Regions from separate parts of the Caproiciproducens sp. LBM24188 genome, predicted to be linked through region 2. Evidence: riboswitches for the same ligand, from Rfam matches in the RefSeq annotation. Region 2 holds a riboswitch; the other holds the start of a gene.
The links. A riboswitch is a leader RNA that binds a small molecule or an ion and turns the genes downstream of it on or off. The one in region 2 is predicted to bind thiamine pyrophosphate.

Region 1: linked by a shared signal. The riboswitch ahead of thiT (energy-coupled thiamine transporter ThiT) and the one ahead of thiD (bifunctional hydroxymethylpyrimidine kinase/phosphomethylpyrimidine kinase) in region 2 are both predicted to bind thiamine pyrophosphate.

The regions. Positions count from the first base shown of each region.
Region 1 covers NZ_CP196862.1:389,595-393,149, reverse strand. The annotation lists gene ACSVDI_RS01800 (hypothetical protein) at 1-76, shown strand, start outside; gene ACSVDI_RS01795 (thioesterase family protein) at 150-557, shown strand; gene ACSVDI_RS01790 (HAD hydrolase-like protein) at 554-1,201, shown strand; TPP riboswitch at 1,433-1,543, shown strand; gene thiT (energy-coupled thiamine transporter ThiT) at 1,731-2,300, shown strand; gene ACSVDI_RS01780 (TVP38/TMEM64 family protein) at 2,527-3,246, shown strand; gene ilvB (biosynthetic-type acetolactate synthase large subunit) at 3,548-3,555, shown strand, end outside.
Region 2 covers NZ_CP196862.1:2,785,684-2,789,238, forward strand. The annotation lists gene thiC (phosphomethylpyrimidine synthase ThiC) at 5-1,312, opposite strand; gene thiD (bifunctional hydroxymethylpyrimidine kinase/phosphomethylpyrimidine kinase) at 1,305-2,123, opposite strand; TPP riboswitch at 2,182-2,280, opposite strand; TPP riboswitch at 2,336-2,434, opposite strand; TPP riboswitch at 2,490-2,588, opposite strand; gene ACSVDI_RS13095 (exosporium glycoprotein BclB-related protein) at 2,776-3,555, shown strand, end outside.

The sequences.
Region 1 (3,555 bases), 600 kb from region 2:
GGCGCGCAGCGCCTTCCCGCCTTCGGCGGCCGCAATTTCTTTGGGCTTTCGTGGAGCACACCGCACCGTTTATTAATTTTAACCGCTTTTACCATTTCAACAGTTAGAACAGCAAGAATTATTATATCATGTGTAAGGAGGAAATGACAATGAAAGAAATAAAATCCGCAAAGCTGACCCGCGAATACACCGTTACAGAAGACATGTTAGCGGTAAACGTGGGCAGCGGCAGCCTGCGCGTGCTTGCCACCCCGACCGTCGCGGCCTTGTTTGAAGGAGCTGCCGCGGCGCTTGCGCAGGAAGGGTTAGAAGATATTTACACCACGGTTGGTTCCAAAATCACAGTGGAACATCTGAACCCCACGCCGCTCGGGGCAACGGTGACGGTGACCGCCGAACTGACGGAAAACGAGGGACGTTTTTTCCGCTTTGCACTGGAGGCATATGATGAAGCCGGGCTGATTGCAAAGGGCACGCACGAACGCGTCAGCGTGAAAAAGGAAAGCTTCCTGAACAAGGCCGAATCCAGAAAAGCAAACCAGGTGGAATCCAAATGAGCTATTCGCTGATTTTATTTGATTTGGACGGAACCTTAACAAATTCTGAGCCGGGCATTACCGGCTGCGCCGCGCTGGCACTGAAAAAAATGGGATTTCCCGTACCGCCGCAGGAAACCCTGCGTAAATTCATTGGCCCGCCGCTGTGGTCCAGTTTCGTCAATTACTGCGGCCTGACGGAAGAACAAGCCGAACAGGCGGTACTCCTTTACCGGGAAACGTACAATGTAACCGGGGCATTTCAGAACGCGCCCTACCCCGGGATTCCAGAGCTGCTGGAAGAACTGAAGCAAAAGAAAATCTCCCTGGCAGTCGCCACATCCAAGCCGGAAAACATTGCCCTTCCCGTGCTGGATTATTTTCATTTGACCCCTTACTTTGACTTTATTTCCGCCCCGGATGAAAACGAGCACAGCAGCAACAAAGATGAGCTGATCCGGTCTGCGCTGAATGCCCGCCACGTTCCCGCTGAACAGGCCGTAATGGTGGGCGACACTCGCTTTGACGCCGCCGGTGCGCGCGAAGCCGGCACCCAGTTCATCGGCGTTCTGTACGGTTTTGGCACGCAGGAAGAAATGGAGCACGAGGGTGCGTCCGTTTTTGCAAAGGATATTCCCACTTTGAAAGCACTTCTGCTTCAGTAGCAGCGGGGCAGCAGTACAAAGCAGCGAAACTCCCGGTTTGAACTGCTTTCCGCTTTCAAACAACCGAACCCGGCTGTTCCTCCCAGTAGGGAATTGACAAACCGAATTCCCTATTGTATGATAGGAACGAACTGAATAATACGAGTTCCGTAAGAGGCAGAACGAGAGGTATTGTTGAAAGACGGCATTGGTTCCGTTTGTTCTTAATTTCATTCGACGCTTCCCATCGGAACAAGTATAAAGGGGTGCTGAGTATACTCGGCTGAGATGAAGCGGATGGACGCTTCGAACCCTCGACCTGATCTGGATAATGCCAGCGTAGGAAAGAAACGGTATTTTTGACGCTCTGTGCATTCACAGAGCGTTTTTTGCATTTATGCAGCAATGCTTTTACACTCCATCCAAACGCTTCCATTCCTTCGGTTTGACCGTCGGAACCAATCGCCGGCGGGGAAACCGAACGAAGGGCTGGATTCTTGAATAGGTTTCAGGGATTATTCGGTTCAAATCATGTTTTGGAGGAACACACATGAAAAAGAACACGACTTTGACCCTTGTGGAATGCGCGCTGATGATCGCCATGTCCACCGTATTAAGCATGATTAAGCTCTTCGAACTGCCGCAGGGCGGCTCCATTACCTGTGCCAGCATGGTGCCGTTGGTGCTGGTTTCGTACCGGCACGGCCTGAAATGGGGCATTGCCACTGCGTTCACGCACAGTCTGCTGCAAATGGTGCTTCGGTTCGACGCACCCCCGGCCAACACCATCGCGGCGTTTATCGCCGTCGTTCTTCTGGACTACGTGCTGGCGTTTACGGTCCTCGGCACGGCGTCGTTCTTCGGCAAACCGTTCAAAGCCCGCACCGTCAGTGTGGCGGTGGGCTCTGTGGTCGTCTGCGCGCTGCGCTTTGTGTGCAGCTTCCTTTCCGGTATTCTCATTTGGGCCAGCTACGCGCCGGAAGGAACGCCGGTTTGGCTCTACTCCCTTACTTACAACGGCAGCTATATGCTGGTAGAAACCATCATTACCGCTGTGGTGTCCGTCATCCTGGTTCAGGTGCTGGACCGCATGGAACACAGAAGCCCCAAAAAAGCATAAACAGAGAACCCTTCCCGGCGCCGGCTGCCCTTGAGCAGCCGGCGCTGTTTCTTTTTTCGCGGAAAAACCGGCGGCGAAAACCGAGTGACAAAGGCATTCTTTTCTCATAATCCGGCAAGGATGCAGAATACAATGCAGAAGAACCCGCTTTTCCATTCCATCCGGGATGCATTCTGATGCACACCCGGGAATCAAGGTGATGACCCTGAATAAAGGATTTCAGAGATTGATCCGAAAACACACCTTCCCCGTACGGGCAACCTTTCCGCGTGCAAAGAACCAGCCGCCTCCCCTGCGCGACCGTATTTTGGGCACGGCTATTCTGGCGGCGGGCCTGGCTTTGTTCCTGTGGCTGACCGTTCTGCTCTGCCGACCGATTTTAATGCTGATTACAAATTCTGAAGAACTGGCCCGGTTTATCCGCAGCCAGGGCGCTTTGGGAAAAATTTCGTTTCTGGGCATGGAAATTCTGCAGGGGTTTCTCCCCATCCCGCTGGAACTGACCGCCGCGGCGGGCGGCTACGCGTTCGGGCGGGCACAGGGCTTTTTTCTGACGATCTGCTCCGTCCTGATATCAACCACGGTGATTTTTTATTTTACCAAAATCTGCGGCAGAAAGCTTTTAAATCTGTTCTTTTCCTCCGCCCAACAGGAAAAGGTGCTGTTTTTTCTCGGCGAAAAGAAACGCGATGCGCTGTTGTGGCTGCTGTTCCTGATTCCTGGCACACCGAAACGCCTGTTTTTATTTTCTGCTGGCCTGCTGCCCCAAAACTTCAGCCGTTTTCTGCTGATTACTACACTGGCCCGCGTTCCCTCCCTCTGGGCATCCTCGGTCGGGGGCCATGCGCTGGAAAGCGGCAATTACGGTCAGGCCGCCGCACTCTTTCTGCTTTTGGGCGGAGCCAGCGCGGGCGGTCTGCTGCTCTATAAGGCGCTCACAAAGTAACTGTGGCGCACCGTACTTCGGCCCAGAATTGCAGCCAAATGGCTTTCTCTCCGGCCATTTCCAAAACAATTTCCTGCGCTTCTTAATTTTATCACTTTAAAGGTGAAAAATCGTTGACGGGCAATGTGAAAAATCTTATAATAAATAATAATTAGTAATATTAAGCAATTCTGGATTTCGTCGTTCAGACGGTAATACATCGCCATAACACCGAACACAGCGGCGTATTCTTTAAAAAAGAAGTCCGAAATCAACGGCGATTTCGGATTGGATCGTGTCATGTTGGAACGGAGGTGCCGAATTGATCAG
Region 2 (3,555 bases):
CTTGTTACTTAGCGTTCAGGGTGACATCCAGCCCATCCAGAATCCGGTTCATGGTGCGTACCGCACACATTTTGCCGCACATGGAACAGCTGTGCCGGTCTTCCGGGGGAACGCTTTCGTAATATGCCCTTGCTTTTTCCCCATCCAGGGAAAGCCGGAAGGTTTCCTCCCAATCGAGCTTTCTGCGGGCTTTGCTGATCTGGTAATCCGGCTTGCGGGCTCCTTTCACCCCTTTCGCAATATCCGCCGCGTGCGCCGCAATTTTGGAGGCAATAATTCCTTCCTTGACGTCCTCCAAATTCGGCAGCCGTAAATGTTCAGCCGGTGTTACATAGCAGAGAAAGTCCGCACCGTGGGCCGCCGCGATGGCCCCGCCAATGGCGGCCGTAATATGGTCGTAACCGGGCGCAATGTCCGTAACAAGCGGTCCCAGCACATAAAACGGCGCATTATGGCACAGCTTTTTTTCCAGCTTCATGTTCGCTGCAATTTCATCCATCGCCATGTGGCCTGGACCTTCCACCAGTACCTGCACGCCCCGTTCCCAAGCCCGTTTTGTCAAATTCCCGATTTCCATAAGCTCGGCGATCTGCGAAGCATCCGTGGAATCCGCAATGCTGCCCGGGCGAAGCGCATCCCCCAGGCTGATGGTCACATCGTATTCCCGCAGAATATCAAGCAACTCGTCATAATGTTCATAAAAGGGATTTTCGTTGCCCGTCATTTTCATCCACGCAAATAACAGGGAACCACCGCGCGACACAATATTCATCTGCCGCTTTTCCCGCAGGAAAACCTCCACCGCTCTGCGGTTAAGGCCGGCATGAATCGTCATAAAATCTACGCCTTCTTCGGCGTGGGAACGCACCACCTGCAAAAAATCCTGTGCGGTAATCTCTTTTAAATCTTTTTCCAGATATCCGATCGCGTCATATACCGGAACGGTGCCAATCATGGCCGGGGAGGTTTCAATGAGCTTCTGGCGGAACTCCCGTGTCTTCCCGTAGTTACTCAAATCCATAATTGCTTCTGCGCCGAACTTTTCCGCCAACCGGACCTTTTCCATCTCGGAATGGTAGTCGATACAATCGCCGGAAACACCCAGGTTAACATTGATTTTTGTCCGCAGTCCGCCGCCGATTCCATAAGGATGCAGCGATTTGTGGCGGGTATTTGCCGGGATGGCAACCTGGCCTGACGCCACAAGCGCCATCAGTTCAGGCTCTGCCAGTTCTTCCTCCTTGGCAACCTGGGCCAATTCTTTGGTTACGATGCCGCTCCGGGCAGCCTCCATCTGTGTCATATCATTCATTTTGCAGAACCTCCTTTGGTAATCCATTTCGATAAAGGTCATAAAAATGGTTGGTTGGGCCGCAGCCTTTCCCTAGGGGCAGTGAATGCCGAATTGCCGTGGTAACATAGTTCTTCGCTCTTCGGACCGCTTCCTCCAAATCAAAGCCCAAAGCAAGGTTGGAAGCGATTGCAGAGGAATAGGTACATCCTGTACCATGCGTGTTTTTGGTATCAATTCGCTCCGCGCTGAAACGGTAAAACTTTGCTCCGTCAAAGAGAATATCCACAGCATCTCCTACCGCATGGCCGCCCTTCACCAGCACATTTTTGGCTCCCAGCTCGGTAATCTTCCTTGCAGCGTGTTCCATATCGGCAGTTGAGTGGATGGATATTCCAGCTATCTTTTCCGCTTCCGGTATGTTCGGAGTAAGCAGGTCGGCAAGCGGAAGAATCTCCCGGATTAAAGTATCCATGGCATCAGGCTGCATCAGGGGGCAGCCGTTTTTTGCCACCATAACCGGGTCGATTACAACATTTTTGGGTTTGTATTCCTTGAGCTTACGCGCAACTGCCAGCATGCAGGTGGATTGCGACAACATACCGATTTTAACGGCATCTGTTCCAATGTCCTCAAAAACGGCATCAATTTGTTTTTCAATTAATTCAGGCGCAATGTCCTGCACGTCAATCACACGGAATGTATTTTCCGCGACCACAGAAACAATCACGCTCATACCGTAGACTCCGTGTGCGGCAAAGGCTTTTAGGTCGGCCTGAATGCCCGCCCCGCCGCTGCAATCGGACCCGGCAATGGATAACACTTTTTTCATGTTTCTCACCTTTCTTCCAAATAACAAAAAAGACGCTCGCTGAACCCGGCAAGCATCTTTTTCCTCTAGTTTTGCTTCCCTACACCAGTGTTAGCTGACAGGTTCTAAGGGTCAGGTTTTACCTTCTCAACTCATATGAGTCCCCCCGCAACATATTCAGTTTCATAACAAAAAAGTGCTTTCTTTGGATAAAGAAAGCACTTCCTCACGATTTGTGATAATGGATTGCTTCCCTACGCCAGTATTAACTGACAGGTTCTAAGGGTCAGGTTTTACCTTCTCAACTCACAAGAGTTCCCCCGCAACATATTCAGTTTCATAACAAAAAAGTGCTTTCTTCGGATAAAGAAAGCACTTCCTCACGATTTGTGATAATGGATTGCTTCCCTACGCCAGTGTTAACTGACAGGTTCTAAGGGTCAGGTTTTACCTTCTCAACTCACAAGAGTTCCCCCGCAAATTATTTCATTAGAAATACCGTATCATTTAATTAACATTCTGTCAATATCGAAAACCGTTTTTTTGAACAATACCATATGTCCTGGACCGGTTCATCCGGTAAAATAGAACCATGCTGGCCCGAAAGACATAAAAGGGCCAAACGTGTAATGGAAAGCTCATCCCTTACCTGCAGACCTTTTATCGGCCTACTATGCAGTTTCCTATTATAAAAGGCGCCACCGGACCTACCGGGCCTACGGGACCCACGGGTGCTACCGGTCCCACCGGGCCGACAGGACCCACAGGCGCCACCGGTCCCACTGGGCCGACAGGACCCACGGGCGCTACCGGTCCCACCGGGCCGACAGGACCCACAGGCGCCACCGGTCCCACCGGGCCGACAGGACCCACGGGCGCTACCGGTCCCACCGGGCCGACAGGACCCACAGGCGCCACCGGTCCCACCGGGCCGACAGGACCTACGGGCACGACCGGTCCCACCGGACCAACAGGACCCACAGGCGCCACCGGTCCCACCGGACCAACCGGCTCCGGAAGCATCATCCCCTTTGCATCAGGCAGTACAGTTGCACCCACAACCCTGGCTCTTGGCCTGGTTGGCCTGCCGGCACTCATTGGCTTCGGCAATTCTGCAACCGGTCTTACCGCCCTTAGTGGAACCATCGACCTAACCGGTGCAAGCGGCCAGCTGCTGAATTTCGCATTCTCTGTCCCACGTGATGGCATCATAACATCCATCTCGGCTTTTTACAGTGTGACAGAAGCACTCTCTTTAACCGGCTCCTCCATTACACTGACCGCTCAGCTTTACGGTTCGGCCACTCCAGACAACGTATTCGTACCCATTCCAGGTGTTCTGGTCACATTACCCGCGTTGTCAGGGAACGTTAGTGTTGGAACCTCTGTCAATGGAATCACGACTGGTCTGGCAATTCCGGTTACGGCGCAAACCCGCCTGCTCATGGTCTTC